4 regions of the Actinospica sp. genome follow, and region 4 is predicted to be linked to each of the others. Evidence: riboswitches for the same ligand, from Rfam matches in the RefSeq annotation. Region 4 holds a riboswitch; each other region holds the start of a gene.
What was found. Region 4 has a riboswitch for cyclic di-AMP ahead of VG296_RS06825 (C40 family peptidase). Riboswitches for the same ligand answer to the same signal wherever they lie in the genome.
Positions count from the first base shown of each region.

Region 1 (3,200 bases), on a different contig from region 4:
TGCTGACGAGCGGTGCCAGGCTCGCGGCGGGCAGCGACTGGCCGGTTTCCAGCCCCGATCCGATCCAGGGCATCCACGTCGCGGTCAACCGGGTCACGCCCGGCGAGGGCGGCGCGCCGCTCACCCCGGATCAGCGGCTCAGCCTCAGCGAAGCGCTCACGGCCTACACCGCGGGGACCGCGTACGTGAACCATCTCGACAACACCGGGCGCATCGCCCCCGGGATGCTCGCCGACCTGGCCGTACTCGACCGCGACCCCTTCGACGGGCCGAGCGGGGCGATCCACGAGACGCGCGTGGCCGCCACGTACGTCGGCGGCGCCTTGGTGTACGAACGCTGATCAGCGGGGCGTACGCAGCATGAAGATGTCCACGGGAGTCTCGGTGACGACGGTGAATCCATGCCGCTCGTACAGCCGTCGCGCCGGGCTCCCGTGCAGGACATTGACGCGGACGACGAGGTGTTCGCGGTCGCAGCGCTCGAGCAGCCTGCTGAGCACGGCCGAGCCGATGCCCTTGCCCTGCCGGCGCGGGTCCAGATAGAAGTGCTCGAGCCAGTGTGCGTCGATATCCGGACGAAGCGCGATACAGCCGGCGAACTCGCCCTCGACCTCGATCACCCAGGTGTGCTCGGCGGCGAATCCGTTGCGTAGCCGCTGGCGCACGCGATCGGGGTCGAAGCGGCCGATCCGCTCGAGATCCGCACGCATCGTCACCGCGCGTAACTCCGCGATCGGCTCAACGTCCGCATCTTCGGCGGGGCGCAACTCCCAATCTGCCATGACCGGGAGACTAGCGCACTGAGCTGCACTTAGTCGCTATGAGGAGGTTAAAGAACCGGGCTCCGCGGCGGCCGCGGAGCCCGGTGTGCGGGGGAGAAGGGGATCAGGAGTTCGCGATGGTGTGCACCATGTACGCGGCCTGACTCTCCCACTGCGAGTACAGCGAGCCGTCGAAGGAGCGCTGCACGGACTGCGCGGCGTCGGACAGGTTCATGTTCTGGTAGTCCGACGGCAGTTCCCTGAGGAACGCCTTCGACGCGTACGCCGGGTCGGTCAGCTCGGACGCGGAGCCCCAGCCCATCGACGGACGCTGCTGGAAAAGGCCCAGCGAGTCGGCGTTTGTCGCGGTGGTCAGGTTGTGCAGCGAGGACTCCTGCATGGCCGTGGCCACGGCTATGGTCGCGGCGTACGCCGACATGTTCAGGTCCTTGGCGGCCTGCACGATCGAGGTGGCGTTGTTCCACTGGTCGGAGTCCGGGCTGAAGCGCTGCTGCGAGCCCTCGATGCCGGTCGGCTCGAGGTCCGAGTAGCCCACGCCCGCGTAAGGCTTCGAAGACACCGTCGTCGCGCTCTTCGCCGCGGGGGCCGCGGCCGCGGCCGTGCTCTTGGCCGCGGTGCTCGTCGTGGTGGTCTTCGCCGCGGTGGGCTTGGACGCGGTGGACTTGGACGCGTTGCTCGTGGTCGCGGAGGTCTTGGCCGCGGCCGCGGTGCTCTTCGCGGCGGTGCTCGTCTTGGCGGCGGCCGAGCTCTTCTTGGCGGCCGTCGCATGCTGCGCGACGACGCTCTTCACGGAGGACGCGGCGGTGTGCCGCGTCGAGTCCGCGGAGGCGGTGAGCGGGGTGGCGATGGTGAGGGCCGTGGCGGCGAGCGCCAGACCGATCGCGGGGACGTGGTGGATCTTGACGCGCTTGAGCGCGCGGGCATGACGGAACGACACGGGTGTAGACAGCCTCTCCTTCGGCCGCCTACCGGGTTAGCTGTCGGGTTCGGGCGGAAGGTGAGGTTCGCCCTACGGTCCTTCATGCACGTGGAGTCATACTCTGATCACGATGTGCACCCAGGGACCGATTCACCCCGGGGACCACCGCTGCGACGCGGCGAACATTGGGTCCCCGGCTCCCCTCGCGGGGACTCGGCGGGTGCGACCGGTGCCGGACGGATTCCACGGCGTCAGCCGGTCGCACAAGAAACGACCATACATACCTTGTCGCGACTTGTCACAAATCGTATGCAAAACGGACAGAGCGTGACCGATGGGCCACGCTCTGCCGAGAAATTCATGAGTTTCCGGCGGTTCGGTCAGCTGGGCGCCTGCCCGTTGACGATGTCGTACACCATCGTCGTGGCCTGCTTCTGCCACTGTGCGTAAGCGGTCGGATACCCGGAGCGCTGCACGTCCTGCGCGGCCTCCCAGAGGTAGATGCTCTGGTAGTCCGGCGCGTCCGCCTCGAGCGCGGCCAGGAAGGCGTTCGCGGCGTACGAGGGGGTGGTCAGCTCGTCGTAGGTGCCCCAGCCCTGCGAGGGCCGCTGCTGGAACAGGCCCACCGAGTCCGCGTTGGTCGCGGAGGTGAGGTTGATCAGCTGGGACTCCTGTATCGAGGTGGCCACGGCGACGACCGCCGCGTACAGCGGCATGCCGCGCTTCTCGGCCACCTGGACTATCGCCCGGGCGTTCTCCCACTGGTCGGTGCTCGGCGTGAACGTGTTCTGCGATCCGTACTCGGCCACCGGCTCGAGCTGGCCCCAGGTGACCGACGCGTACGGGTTCGAGGACGTCGGGCTCGCCGAGGCCTTCGCACTCGCGCTCGCGCTGGCCGACGCGGAGGCGGAAGCCGAGGCGGACGCCGACGCCGAGGCGCTGGCGGAGGCCTTCGCCGAGGCGGATATCTTCACCGAGGTCGCCTTAGGCACCGTCGTGGTCTGCGCGGCGCTGGGCTGCGCGCTCGCCGTCGTGGCCTGGACCGGCACCGCGTCCGCGGTCGCCGGGTGGGGGGCGCTGCTCGGAGCGTGCCCGCTGATCGTCATCGCCGCGGCCACGCCGCCCGGCGCGCCGACCACGGTTCCCGCGAGTGCCGCGACGGTTATCGCCGGGTACTTCCGGGTCCAGGACTGGCTGGCGTCGGAACGGACGATCGGCGATTTGCGGCTGTGTTTGGCGCTGTGACTGCCCACGGTCGGTTGAACGGCCCTCTCCTTCGGCCGCCTACCGGGTTAGCTGACGGGTTCGGGCGGAAGAAGGTCGCCCTACGGCCTTGCCCCGATGGGTGGGACGCGGCCGATTCACCCCGGGGATTCCCAGGCCTGGACCTGGTGAGTTGGGTCCCCGGCTCCCCTCGCGGGGACTCGGCGGGCGCGTCCGGTGTCGCGGGTTCGCGACGTCCGCCGGCTGCGCTGAGGCCAGAACCTAACAGATCGACC
Region 1 is NZ_DASZKT010000230.1:21,231-24,430, forward strand. It holds gene VG296_RS26335 (amidohydrolase) at 1-341, shown strand, start outside; gene VG296_RS26340 (GNAT family N-acetyltransferase) at 342-782, opposite strand; gene VG296_RS26345 (hypothetical protein) at 886-1,719, opposite strand; cyclic di-AMP (ydaO/yuaA leader) riboswitch at 1,730-1,930, opposite strand; gene VG296_RS26350 (hypothetical protein) at 2,082-2,417, opposite strand; gene VG296_RS26355 (hypothetical protein) at 2,383-2,946, shown strand; cyclic di-AMP (ydaO/yuaA leader) riboswitch at 2,972-3,131, opposite strand.
Region 1: another riboswitch for cyclic di-AMP. It lies ahead of VG296_RS26345 (hypothetical protein); the one in region 4 lies ahead of VG296_RS06825 (C40 family peptidase).

Region 2 (3,200 bases), on a different contig from region 4:
GCTGAGCGGGGCGAAGTCGTCCATCACGACCAGTCCGCCGGGCCGCAGCCATTCCGCGGGCTCGATCGCGGGATCAGTGCCCTTACCCTGACCGCCGCCGTCGAGCGCGAGCAGGTCGAAGGGCCCGTATCCGCGGAGCTCGAGCCAGTCGCCTCGCAGAATGCCGACCTGTGGCACGTCGTGGAAGAGCTCTGCTACCCGGCTCGCGCGTTCCGCGTCGTGCTCGACGCTGATGATGCGAGCGTTCGGGTGCGCGGCACTCGCCAGCCAGGCCAGGCCGACGCCGCAGCCGGTCCCCGTCTCGCCGATCACGCCCGGACCGACGCCGCGTGCCAGGACTCGGAGCAGTTCGCCGTGCTCGGGCAGCGAGCTGTATGCGAACCCGGATTCGCGGGCCAGCGCCACGGCCGCGCCCACCAACGCCGGAAGTTCGCCGGCCGCCGCGAGGCCCTCGTGCGCGGCGGTGCCGTTCATCGCCATGCGACCAGGTATATAACAGCGCACCGCGGTACGCGACGAAGCCCCGGGCATCGGGAGAGGGTGACGCCCGGGACCTCGTCGCGTACCGCGATGAATCAGCTATCCGGCCTTCAGCTGTATGGCTTAGTAGCCGTACCAGCAGGAGCCGCCGCAGCGATCGGCCACGACGGTGTCCAGACCGCCGTAGGTGTCCTGCGCGTAGATCGCGGCCGCGATGATGTTGCTGACCGGGTCCCAGATGTCGGTGTAGCCGGAGAGCGCGTACGCGTCGAAGGTGGTCTGCGTGGTCTGCATCAGACCCTCCGACGGGTTGCCCGCGGCGGCGTTGGAGTCCGAGTTGTTCTGCGCGCCCGGGTTGCCGCTCGACTCGTTCATCGCGGTCTCGTAGATCGCGTTGTACGACACGGAGTAGCCGTGCTGGCTGAGTATCGAGACCGCCTCGTTGATCCAGCCGTCCAGGTTGTCCGCGTACGAGCTGGACGAAGAGGACGAGGACGACGACGAGGAGCCGGACGAGGCCGAGTCCGCCGAGGAGCTGGACGAGTTCGTCGCGCTCGACGAGCTGCCGGAGCTGTCCGACGAGGAGCTGCTTGAGCCGGAGTCGGAGCTCGAGCTCGACGAGCCGGAGGTGCTCGACTCCGCCGACTTCGAGTCCGCCGGCAGCTCGATGGTCCAGCCGGTGACGATCAGGTTCGGGTCGGTGAACGTCCCGCCGTTCGGCTCGGAGCGGTCCTTGTTCAGCGTGAACAGCTCGGGGTAGTCGTCACCGTTGCCCAGCGCGCGCTCGGCGATGCCGGAGAGGGTGTCGCCGGAGACCACGGTGTAGCTCTTGTCGCTCGAAGACGAGGACGAGGACGACGTGGTGGACGAAGCGGTCTTGGACGCCGAGGTCTTGACGGTGTCCGAGACGGCCACGACGGTGCCGGTGCTGGTGGAGGCCTTGGCCGCCTGCAGCGCGGCGGCGCGCAGGGCCGCGCCTGCCACGTGGATGGTGGACTTCGGGTGCACGGCCACCGTCGTGGTGGCGGCGGAACCGCTGGTCGCGGCCTGGGCCAGGGCGGGCATTGCGGCGGCGCCGAAGGTGGCGGCACACAGCGTGACGGTCCGGGCCCGCTTTCGGGCGCCGAAAAGCCGGGGCTTGCGGTGCGAAGACATGCTTGCTCTTTCCTCTTTGGCCGCCTACCGGGTTAGCTGACGGGTTCGGGCGCAAGAGGTCGCCCTACCGCGCGGACGCGGATTCACCCCAGGGGGATTGGGTCCCCGGCTCCTCGCGGGCCGCATCAGGGCCCGCGTGAACTCGGCGGTGTTGCTGCCGCTACGGAAATTCGTAACTGAACACCAGCAACTGGATGAGCACACTAGGCCAAAACGGACCCCGGTTTCGAGCCAGAGATGTCACCGAACGATAACGATGCGGAGGGTGGTCAACCGACTCCGCAAATCACTGAGGGCAGACTTCGATATTCATGAATAATTCGGACAATTCAGCGGAATTGACGCCGCGTCAGCTGACTGAGCATGATCTATTCGGCGCCCCGGTGCCGTGGCGTATCGTCGTCTGAGGACGGCGAAGCGGCGGCGGATCAAGGGCGAGAGGGCGGCTCCCGTGACGGAGTTCAACACGCAGGGCGACGATCACCTCACCACGGCGGCGGCCGGCGGAGCGGGTGAGGATTCCGGACACGACGGTGTCGGCGCGGGCGGCGGCTGGCGGATCAGCCGGGTCCCGGTCCGCGACCTGATCTTCGACGTGGCCGAACAGGGCGTGCCCGGCGGTCGGCCGGTCCTGCTGCTGCACGGCTTTCCGCAGACCCACCGCGCGTACGACGCCGTCGCGGCCCGGCTCGCCGCAGCCCATGCTCCGCTCCGGCTGCTCGCCCCCGACCAGCGCGGATACTCCCCGGGAGCGCGGCCGACCGACCCGGCCGCTTATGCGCTGCCGGCGCTGGCCGCCGACATGATCGGTCTGCTCGACGCGTGTGGGATTGAACACGTCGACCTCGTGGGCCACGACTGGGGAGCGATGGTCGCCTGGTACCTCGCGGCCCGCTACCCCGAGCGCGTGCGCACTCTCACCGCCATTTCGGTGCCGCATCCGGCCGCTTTCGCCGAGGCATTGGGGGAGAGCGCGGAGCAGCGGAAAATGTCCGAATATGTCTATCTTTTCCGTGACCCGGATAAGGCCATCCCGGTCCTATTGGAGGAAAACGCCCGACGGCTGCGGGGCATGTATCACCCTTTGTCCGATTCGGCGATCGAGCCGCATCTCTCCGTGCTCGGCGAGCCCAAGGCATTGCGCGGCGCCCTCAACTGGTACCGCGCGGCCAAGTTCGGCGAGGGCACGTCCGTGCCGCCGATCGAGGCGCCGGTCGTCTTCGTCTGGTCCACCGGGGATATCGCGATCTCCCGCGACGCCGCCGAGCGCTGCGTGACGCACGTCGCGGGCCCGTACCGCTTCGTCGAGCTCGGCGGCGTCAGCCACTGGATTCCGGACGAGGCGCCGGACGCACTGGTCGAGGTCCTGCCGTTCCCCACCTCCGCGGGTGACGAACCCCGGAGAGTTTCATCTTGACTCTCGTCGAACGCTGGCTCGCGGCTCTGAACGCCTCGGCCGGCGAGACGACTGACGGAATTGCCGACGAATCGGCCGTCCGCGCGTGCCACGACCTCGTCACGCTCTACGAGGAGTCGCACCGCGCGTATCACAATGTCAGGCATCT
Region 2 is NZ_DASZKT010000257.1:24,504-27,703, forward strand. It holds gene VG296_RS28770 (O-methyltransferase) at 1-480, opposite strand, end outside; gene VG296_RS28775 (LysM peptidoglycan-binding domain-containing protein) at 604-1,635, opposite strand; cyclic di-AMP (ydaO/yuaA leader) riboswitch at 1,642-1,793, opposite strand; gene VG296_RS28780 (alpha/beta hydrolase) at 2,087-3,052, shown strand; gene VG296_RS28785 (metal-dependent phosphohydrolase) at 3,049-3,200, shown strand, end outside.
Region 2: another riboswitch for cyclic di-AMP. It lies ahead of VG296_RS28775 (LysM peptidoglycan-binding domain-containing protein); the one in region 4 lies ahead of VG296_RS06825 (C40 family peptidase).

Region 3 (3,200 bases), on a different contig from region 4:
CCCGTTGACGCCGCGGCCGGCGGCGATATGGATGCCGCGCAGGTCCAGCAGGGCCAGGTGGGTGTCCGTCCCGCCGCTCACCGGCCGCATGCCCTCCTCGGCCAGCGCCGAGGTGAGCGCCTGGCAGTTGACCACGACCTGCTTGCTGTACGCGGCGAACTCGGGCGTGGCCGCCTCGCCGAAGGCCACCGCCTTGGCCGCTACCGCGTGCATCAGCGGACCACCCTGCGCGAAGGGGAACACGGCGCGGTCGATCGCGTCGGCCAGTCCGGCCTTGCACAGGATCGCGCCGCCGCGGGGACCGCGCAGTGTCTTATGCGTGGCGATGGTCACCACGTCGGCGTACGGCACCGGCGAGGGCACCGCTCCCCCGGCGACCAGGCCGGCGATGTGCGCGGCGTCCACCAGGAGATAGGCGCCCACCTCGTCCGCGATCCGCCGGAAGGCGGCGAAGTCGATCAGCCGGGGGTACGCGGTGGCGCCGCAGATGATCAGCCGCGGCCGGTGCGCCCGGGCCAGCTCGTGCACCCGGTCGTAGTCGATCAGCTCGTTGTCCTCGCGCACGGGGTAGCCGATGGCCTGGAACCAGGTGCCGGAGAAGTTGCCCGGCGAGCCGTGGGTGAGGTGCCCGCCGTGCGGCAGGGCCATCGCCAGCACGCGGTCGCCGGGATGCAGCAGCGCCGCGTAGACCGCGAGGTTGGCCGAGGCGCCGGAGTGCGGCTGGACGTTGGCGTGCTCGGCGCCGAACAGCTCCCTGGCCCGCTCGATCGCGAGCCGCTCGGCCCGGTCCACCTCGGCGCAGCCGCCGTAGTAGCGCCGGCCGGGGTAGCCCTCGGCGTATTTGTTGGAGAGCACGGAGCCGAGCGCGGCCAGCACCGCGGGCGAGGTCGGGTTCTCACTCGCGATCAGCTGGAGGCTGCCCCGCTGGCGTTCCAGCTCGTCCAGGACGATGCCGGCCACCTGCGGGTCCGTGCGGACCAGGGCGGCGAAGTCCGGACCGTAGAAGGGCGCCGCGGCGTGCGGCGTCGCGTGGGCGGGAGCGGCGACGGCGGCCATCAGGACCACGCTCCTAGGGAGGGAAACCGGGGGATCCGTGCGGTTACCAGTCCACAGTAGGTGCGGTTCCGGGATCTGGCACTAGGACGGGGCCGAGGATCTCGCGTGTCTGCTTCACGGCGGGCTCACGAACCGCCGCGCGCGCCGGGTGACCGGACGATCGCTCTCCGGACACGCCGAAAGAGTCACACTACTTGTCAGGCATTACCGATACACTCTCCGTGATAAATGATGATTAATTTGATACGTAGAGTTATATTGTTATCACTGCCAGTTGATGTGATCCTGCCCACGTACGTTTAATTTGAAATCCTGCTGAAGAACTGTTTACCGTCGAAGACGCCCGGCATACCGGGCACCGTGATCGAGAACGCCTAATCCAGCCCTCCGATCACGGCAACCAAAACCCTTGAGGGCTGGAGCGGAGGAACCAAACTTCGCCGGGGCGACGGGAGATTCTCCGTTCGCAACGGCTCGGGGTGAATCCGACCGGGGACTGTGGTCTTCGGAGGTAGGGCTACTTTCCGGCCCGAATCCGACAGCTCACTTCGCAGGCGTGGGAGAGGAAAACGACTTCAGCATGCCCAAGCACGCTCTTGCCTCCAAGTCCTTCACCCGCCGCGCCGTAGCCACCGCCGCCATCGCCGGCGCCGCGATCGCCATTCCGGTCGCCCTGGCCGGCACCGCGTCCGCCGACTCCGTGAACTGGACCGCCATCGCGAACTGCGAGTCCTCCGGCAACTGGGCCGCGGACACCGGCAACGGCTTCTACGGCGGCCTGCAGTTCACCCAGTCCACCTGGGACGCCTACGGCGGCGACCAGTACGCCGCGTCCGCCAACCTGGCCTCCGAGGCCGACCAGATCACCGTGGCCGAGGCCGTCCTGGCCGGCCAGGGCATCGGCGCGTGGCCGGTGTGCGGCGCCAACGCGGGCAGCTCCACCACCTACACCGGCACCAACACCTCGGGCTCGTCCTCCTCGGACAGCTCCAGCTCCTCGAGCACCTCGTCGTCCACGGACACGAGCTCCACCCCGTCCACCTCGGACAACAGCTCGTCCACCTCGAGCAACACCAGCTCCTCGGACTCGAGCTCCACCCCGGCCGCCTCGTCCTCCTCCTCGAGCTCCAGCTCGAAGAGCGGCAGCTACACCGTGCAGTCCGGCGACACCCTCTCGGGCATCGCCGCCAAGGAGGGCGTCTCCGACTGGCACTCGCTGTACACCAACAACGAGTCGACCATCGGCTCGAACCCGAACCTGATCTTCCCGGGCCAGGTCCTCAACCTCGGCTGAGGTTAAGCAATAACCCGAAATCCCGGACGCATTCGCTGCGTCCGGGATTTCGGCCTGCCTGAATAAAAGAATTCAGCGCGTCAGATTCGTGGCCACCTTGGCGATCTCCTCGAAAGTGAGCGCGCCCTCTCTGAGCAGTTTCGGCGCCTCGCCGGTGAGATCCACGATCGAGGAGGGCACATTGTCCGCGGTCTGTCCGCCGTCCAGGTACACGTCCACGGCGGTGCCGAGCTGATCCTGCGCCTCGGAGGCGGTGGTCGCCGGCGCGTGCCCGGTCTTGTTCGCCGAGGAGACCCCGAGCGGGCCGGTCTGCATCAGCAGTTCGATGGCCACCGGGTGCAGCGGCATCCGCAGCGCGACGGTGCCGCGCGCGTCGCCGAGGTCCCATTGCAGCGACGGCTGGTGCCGCGCCACGATGGTCAGCGCGCCCGGCCAGAACGCGTCCACCAGGTCCCAGCCGTTCTCCGGGAACTTCGACACCAGGCCGTGCAGCGTGCTCGGCGAACCGACCAGCACCGGCACCGGCATGTCCCGGCCGCGGCCCTTGGCCGCCAGCAGCGCGGCGATCCCGCTGCTGGAGAAGGCATCGGCGCCGATGCCGTACACGGTGTCGGTCGGCAGCACGATCAGGTCACTCCGGCGGATCGTCGAGGCGGCCTCGCGCAGGCCGACCGCCCGCTGGTCCGGTTCGGCGCAGTCGTAGCGGCGGCTCACGGTACTCACAGCCTCCAGGAATCGAGGAAGTAATTTCGCACCTGACGTCGAGTCAGGTCAATTGCGGGGACCGTCCTTACGGGCGGTGAAGAATCGCGGTCGGCCGGTCAGGTCGCGGTGGTCGCCCGCCTCCACC
Region 3 is NZ_DASZKT010000129.1:24,365-27,564, forward strand. It holds gene glyA (serine hydroxymethyltransferase) at 1-1,056, opposite strand, end outside; cyclic di-AMP (ydaO/yuaA leader) riboswitch at 1,419-1,628, shown strand; gene VG296_RS16250 (transglycosylase family protein) at 1,637-2,350, shown strand; gene VG296_RS16255 (L-threonylcarbamoyladenylate synthase) at 2,423-3,064, opposite strand; gene prmC (peptide chain release factor N(5)-glutamine methyltransferase) at 3,122-3,200, opposite strand, start outside.
Region 3: another riboswitch for cyclic di-AMP. It lies ahead of VG296_RS16250 (transglycosylase family protein); the one in region 4 lies ahead of VG296_RS06825 (C40 family peptidase).

Region 4 (3,200 bases):
CGCGCCATGGACGAGGTCTCCCGCGCCCGCACCACCCTCGTCGTCGCGCACCGCCTCACCACCGCGGCCCGCGCCGACCGCATCCTCGTCCTCGACGGCGGCCTCATCGTCGAGGACGGCACGCACGACGACCTGCTCGCCGCGGACGGACCGTACGCGCGACTGTGGAACAGCTTCATGCACGCGAGCTCGGAGGGCGCCGCGGCGCTCTAGGTCGAGATCCAGGCCGAGATCCAGTCCGAGATCTAGGCCGAGGTCGAGGTCCGGGGAAAAGTATTAGCGCCCGGATCGCCGGTGGGTTGGGCTCCGCTTGCCGCACAAGGGGGAGAGGTTGCGGCTCACGTCGCCCCGGCGATCCGGGCGCTCGATGGCAGCGCCCTCACGAGGGGGAGGGGGTAGAGAACGCCGCCAGGTCACATGGCCTGAGGTGTTCTTGCGTGGCAGGAGGCTACGGGCGGCCGAAGCCGGCGACCTGCATGCCGATGTTGGACAGCGAGATCTCGCGGACCGTCGCTCCGGTGTGCGGTGCGTCGATGACCATGCCGTCACCGATGTAGATGCCGACGTGGCCGACGTAGCCGGGGCTGTCGAAGAAGAAGACCAGGTCGCCGGGCTCGGCGGAGGACTCGCTGACGGACGTCGTGACGCTCATCTGCTCGGCGGCGTTGTGCGGCAGCGAGACGCCCGCGGCGGCCCACGCCTCCATCGTCAGTCCGGAGCAGTCGAACGTGGAGGGGCCGGAGGCGGCGTAGACGTACTCGTCACCGAGCTTCGACTTCGCGTACGCCACGGCTATCGCGGCGCGGGAGTTCGGGGCGACCGCCGTCACGGTGTTCGACGTGCTGCCGCCGCCGGAGACGATCGTCTGCTGCTGCGCCGCGCTCAGGGTGCTGATCACGGACTTCGCCTGGGCGGTCGCGGACAGCGCGGAGGTCTTCTGCTTCTTCGCCGTGTTCACGGCCGCCTGCTGCTGGGTCAGCTCCGTCTGGGCGAGCTTCTGGTCGGCGGCGACCTGCGACTTGGCGGTGGCCAGCTCCTTGAGCAGCTGGGCTTCCTTCTGCGAGATCTCGTTGCTGGCCAGCGCCTTGTTGAGGTAGGTCTCCGGGCTGGACTCCAGCGCGAGTTCCAGGGTCGAGGACATCCCGGCGCTCTCGTACTGCTGTGCGGCCTGCAGGCCCATCGTGCGCTGCAGCGAGCTCATCTCGGCGGTGGCGCTGGAGATCTGCGCCTGGAGGGCGTTCACCTTCGTCTGCAGCGTCGCGGCCTGCTCGGTGGCGGCGTTGTAGGCCTCGGTGGCGGCCTCCGACTGCTGCATCTTCTGGTTGTAATCGGCCTTGGCCTGCGTCAGGGTCTCGGCGTGCGCGCTGCCCTGCATCAGCAGGGTGGAGCCGGCGGCTACGCCGACCAGGGCTACAGCCGAGGCCTTTCGCGTCGAGAGTTTCGGGGCGCGATGAGACGGCATGCGTTCCTCTTCCGGTGGCGCCTACCGGGTTAGCTGACGGGTTCGGGCGGGAAAAGTCGCCCTACACCTTGCCTTCGCGGTTCGCGGCTGCGAACCGGTCGGGCGCGGTGATTCACCCCGGTGCTTGCGGGTGGGTCCCCGGCTCCGCGGCGGTCCCGTTCCGTCCGCGTCCCGCGGTGTTCGCGGTGCACGGCCCGGTGGTGGGGCCCGCCGATTGGACTCGGCGCGGATATCCGCCGGGGGTCTGGCGACCCCGCGTGGGGCGGTATCTGGGTGTGGACTCTAGCGATCCGGTTGCGGGGCTTCGATTTTTCGGCCCCGCTCTTTAACGTCTCTTTGCCCGTGTCGTGATCGATCCGTGGCCATTCGCGAGCCGACGGGACCCGGAGAATAGTGCGCGTCTGGCGTGCTCTGACCGTTTTGCCGGGTGGGCGAAACGGACGAAACGGCTCGGTGGCCGAGCCGTTTCGTGATGCTCCACGGGGGAGAGATCTTGCCGACGGGCTGTCGGCAAGATCTCGAAGGCTCTCATTCTCATGAGGCCCGGATAGTGTGCACGCTCTGATACCCGCCGGTCAACACGCTGTCGCGGTCCGGGTTCGTCAGGGGGAGCCGGTGCTCGTCGCGCCGCCTGCCTGCGGCGAGCCGGAGGCCGTGCCGGTGGACTTGGTCGACCCGGCGGCGCTCGGGGACGTCGAGGGGCTCGCCGAGGACGTCGCAGAATTCGACGACGATGCCGAGGACGACGCCGTGGCACCGGAGCTCTTCGACCCCGTCGAGTCCGCGGACGCCGACGAGCCGTCGTTCGCCGCGCCGTGCGTCGTCTCGGTCACGGTGGTCGTCGTGGTGGTGGACGGCGTGGTGGACGAGCCCGCGCTGCGCACCGGGGCGCCGGCGAAGATGCCGACGACGATCGCCACGCTGAACACGGCGACGATCGCGGCGGCGATGCCCATCGGCTTGCGGTATCTGAGGATCCGCGCGAGGCGAGACGGCTTCTCGGCCGCCTCGGCGGGCGCGATCAGCTGAGTCCGCTCGGCGTCGATGCCCGGCGGCAGGATCAGCTTCGTGTCCTCGCGGATGACCCGGGTCTCGGCCGTGGCCTCCTTGGGGGTCCACGGCTCCGCCGCGTTCGCACCGTAGAAACGTCCGGCGGGGACCTTCGCGGTCGCGTCGGACTCCTCGGCGGTCTCGCCCCCGGCCGCCTCCTCGTCGACCTCGACCTCGATGAACTCGCCGTTCACCAGCAGCGTCTGCTTGATCTTGTGCCCGCCGGTGCGGAACACGTGCCCCCAGATCGCCGCGCCCGTGGTCGCGACCACCGAACCGACCGCGGCCCCGATGACCGTGCCCGCCACACCGAGGTACGAGGCGACGACCGAGGCGGAGCAGGCCGCCAACGCAGAAGCCGCGACCTGACTGGTGGTCAGATTCAGTCGCGGCTTCTTTGCCAGGGTTTCCTGCTCGTCTCGTGCCTCGTCCTCGCGCTCGCTCATGCATCCCCTGGGATCAGACGTTCTCGTTATTCAACCGTAATGCAAATCACGCCGCCGGACCGTCCGCGCCCGCACGGCCTGTGACCGAACTCACGGGGACCGCGATTGTCGGCGGACGGTTCTAGACTCGGGTCCGATGAGCGGTTACGAGACCCCCCTGTTCGACCTGCCCAAGCCGCCCGCCCCCGCGCGGCACCAGGCAGGGTCCGTGCTGCCCGGCCTCGGCCGCCCGGCCCGCCGCG
Region 4 is NZ_DASZKT010000043.1:13,049-16,248, forward strand. It holds gene VG296_RS06820 (ABC transporter ATP-binding protein) at 1-213, shown strand, start outside; gene VG296_RS06825 (C40 family peptidase) at 449-1,462, opposite strand; cyclic di-AMP (ydaO/yuaA leader) riboswitch at 1,466-1,624, opposite strand; gene VG296_RS06830 (hypothetical protein) at 2,065-2,958, opposite strand; gene pcrA (DNA helicase PcrA) at 3,095-3,200, shown strand, end outside.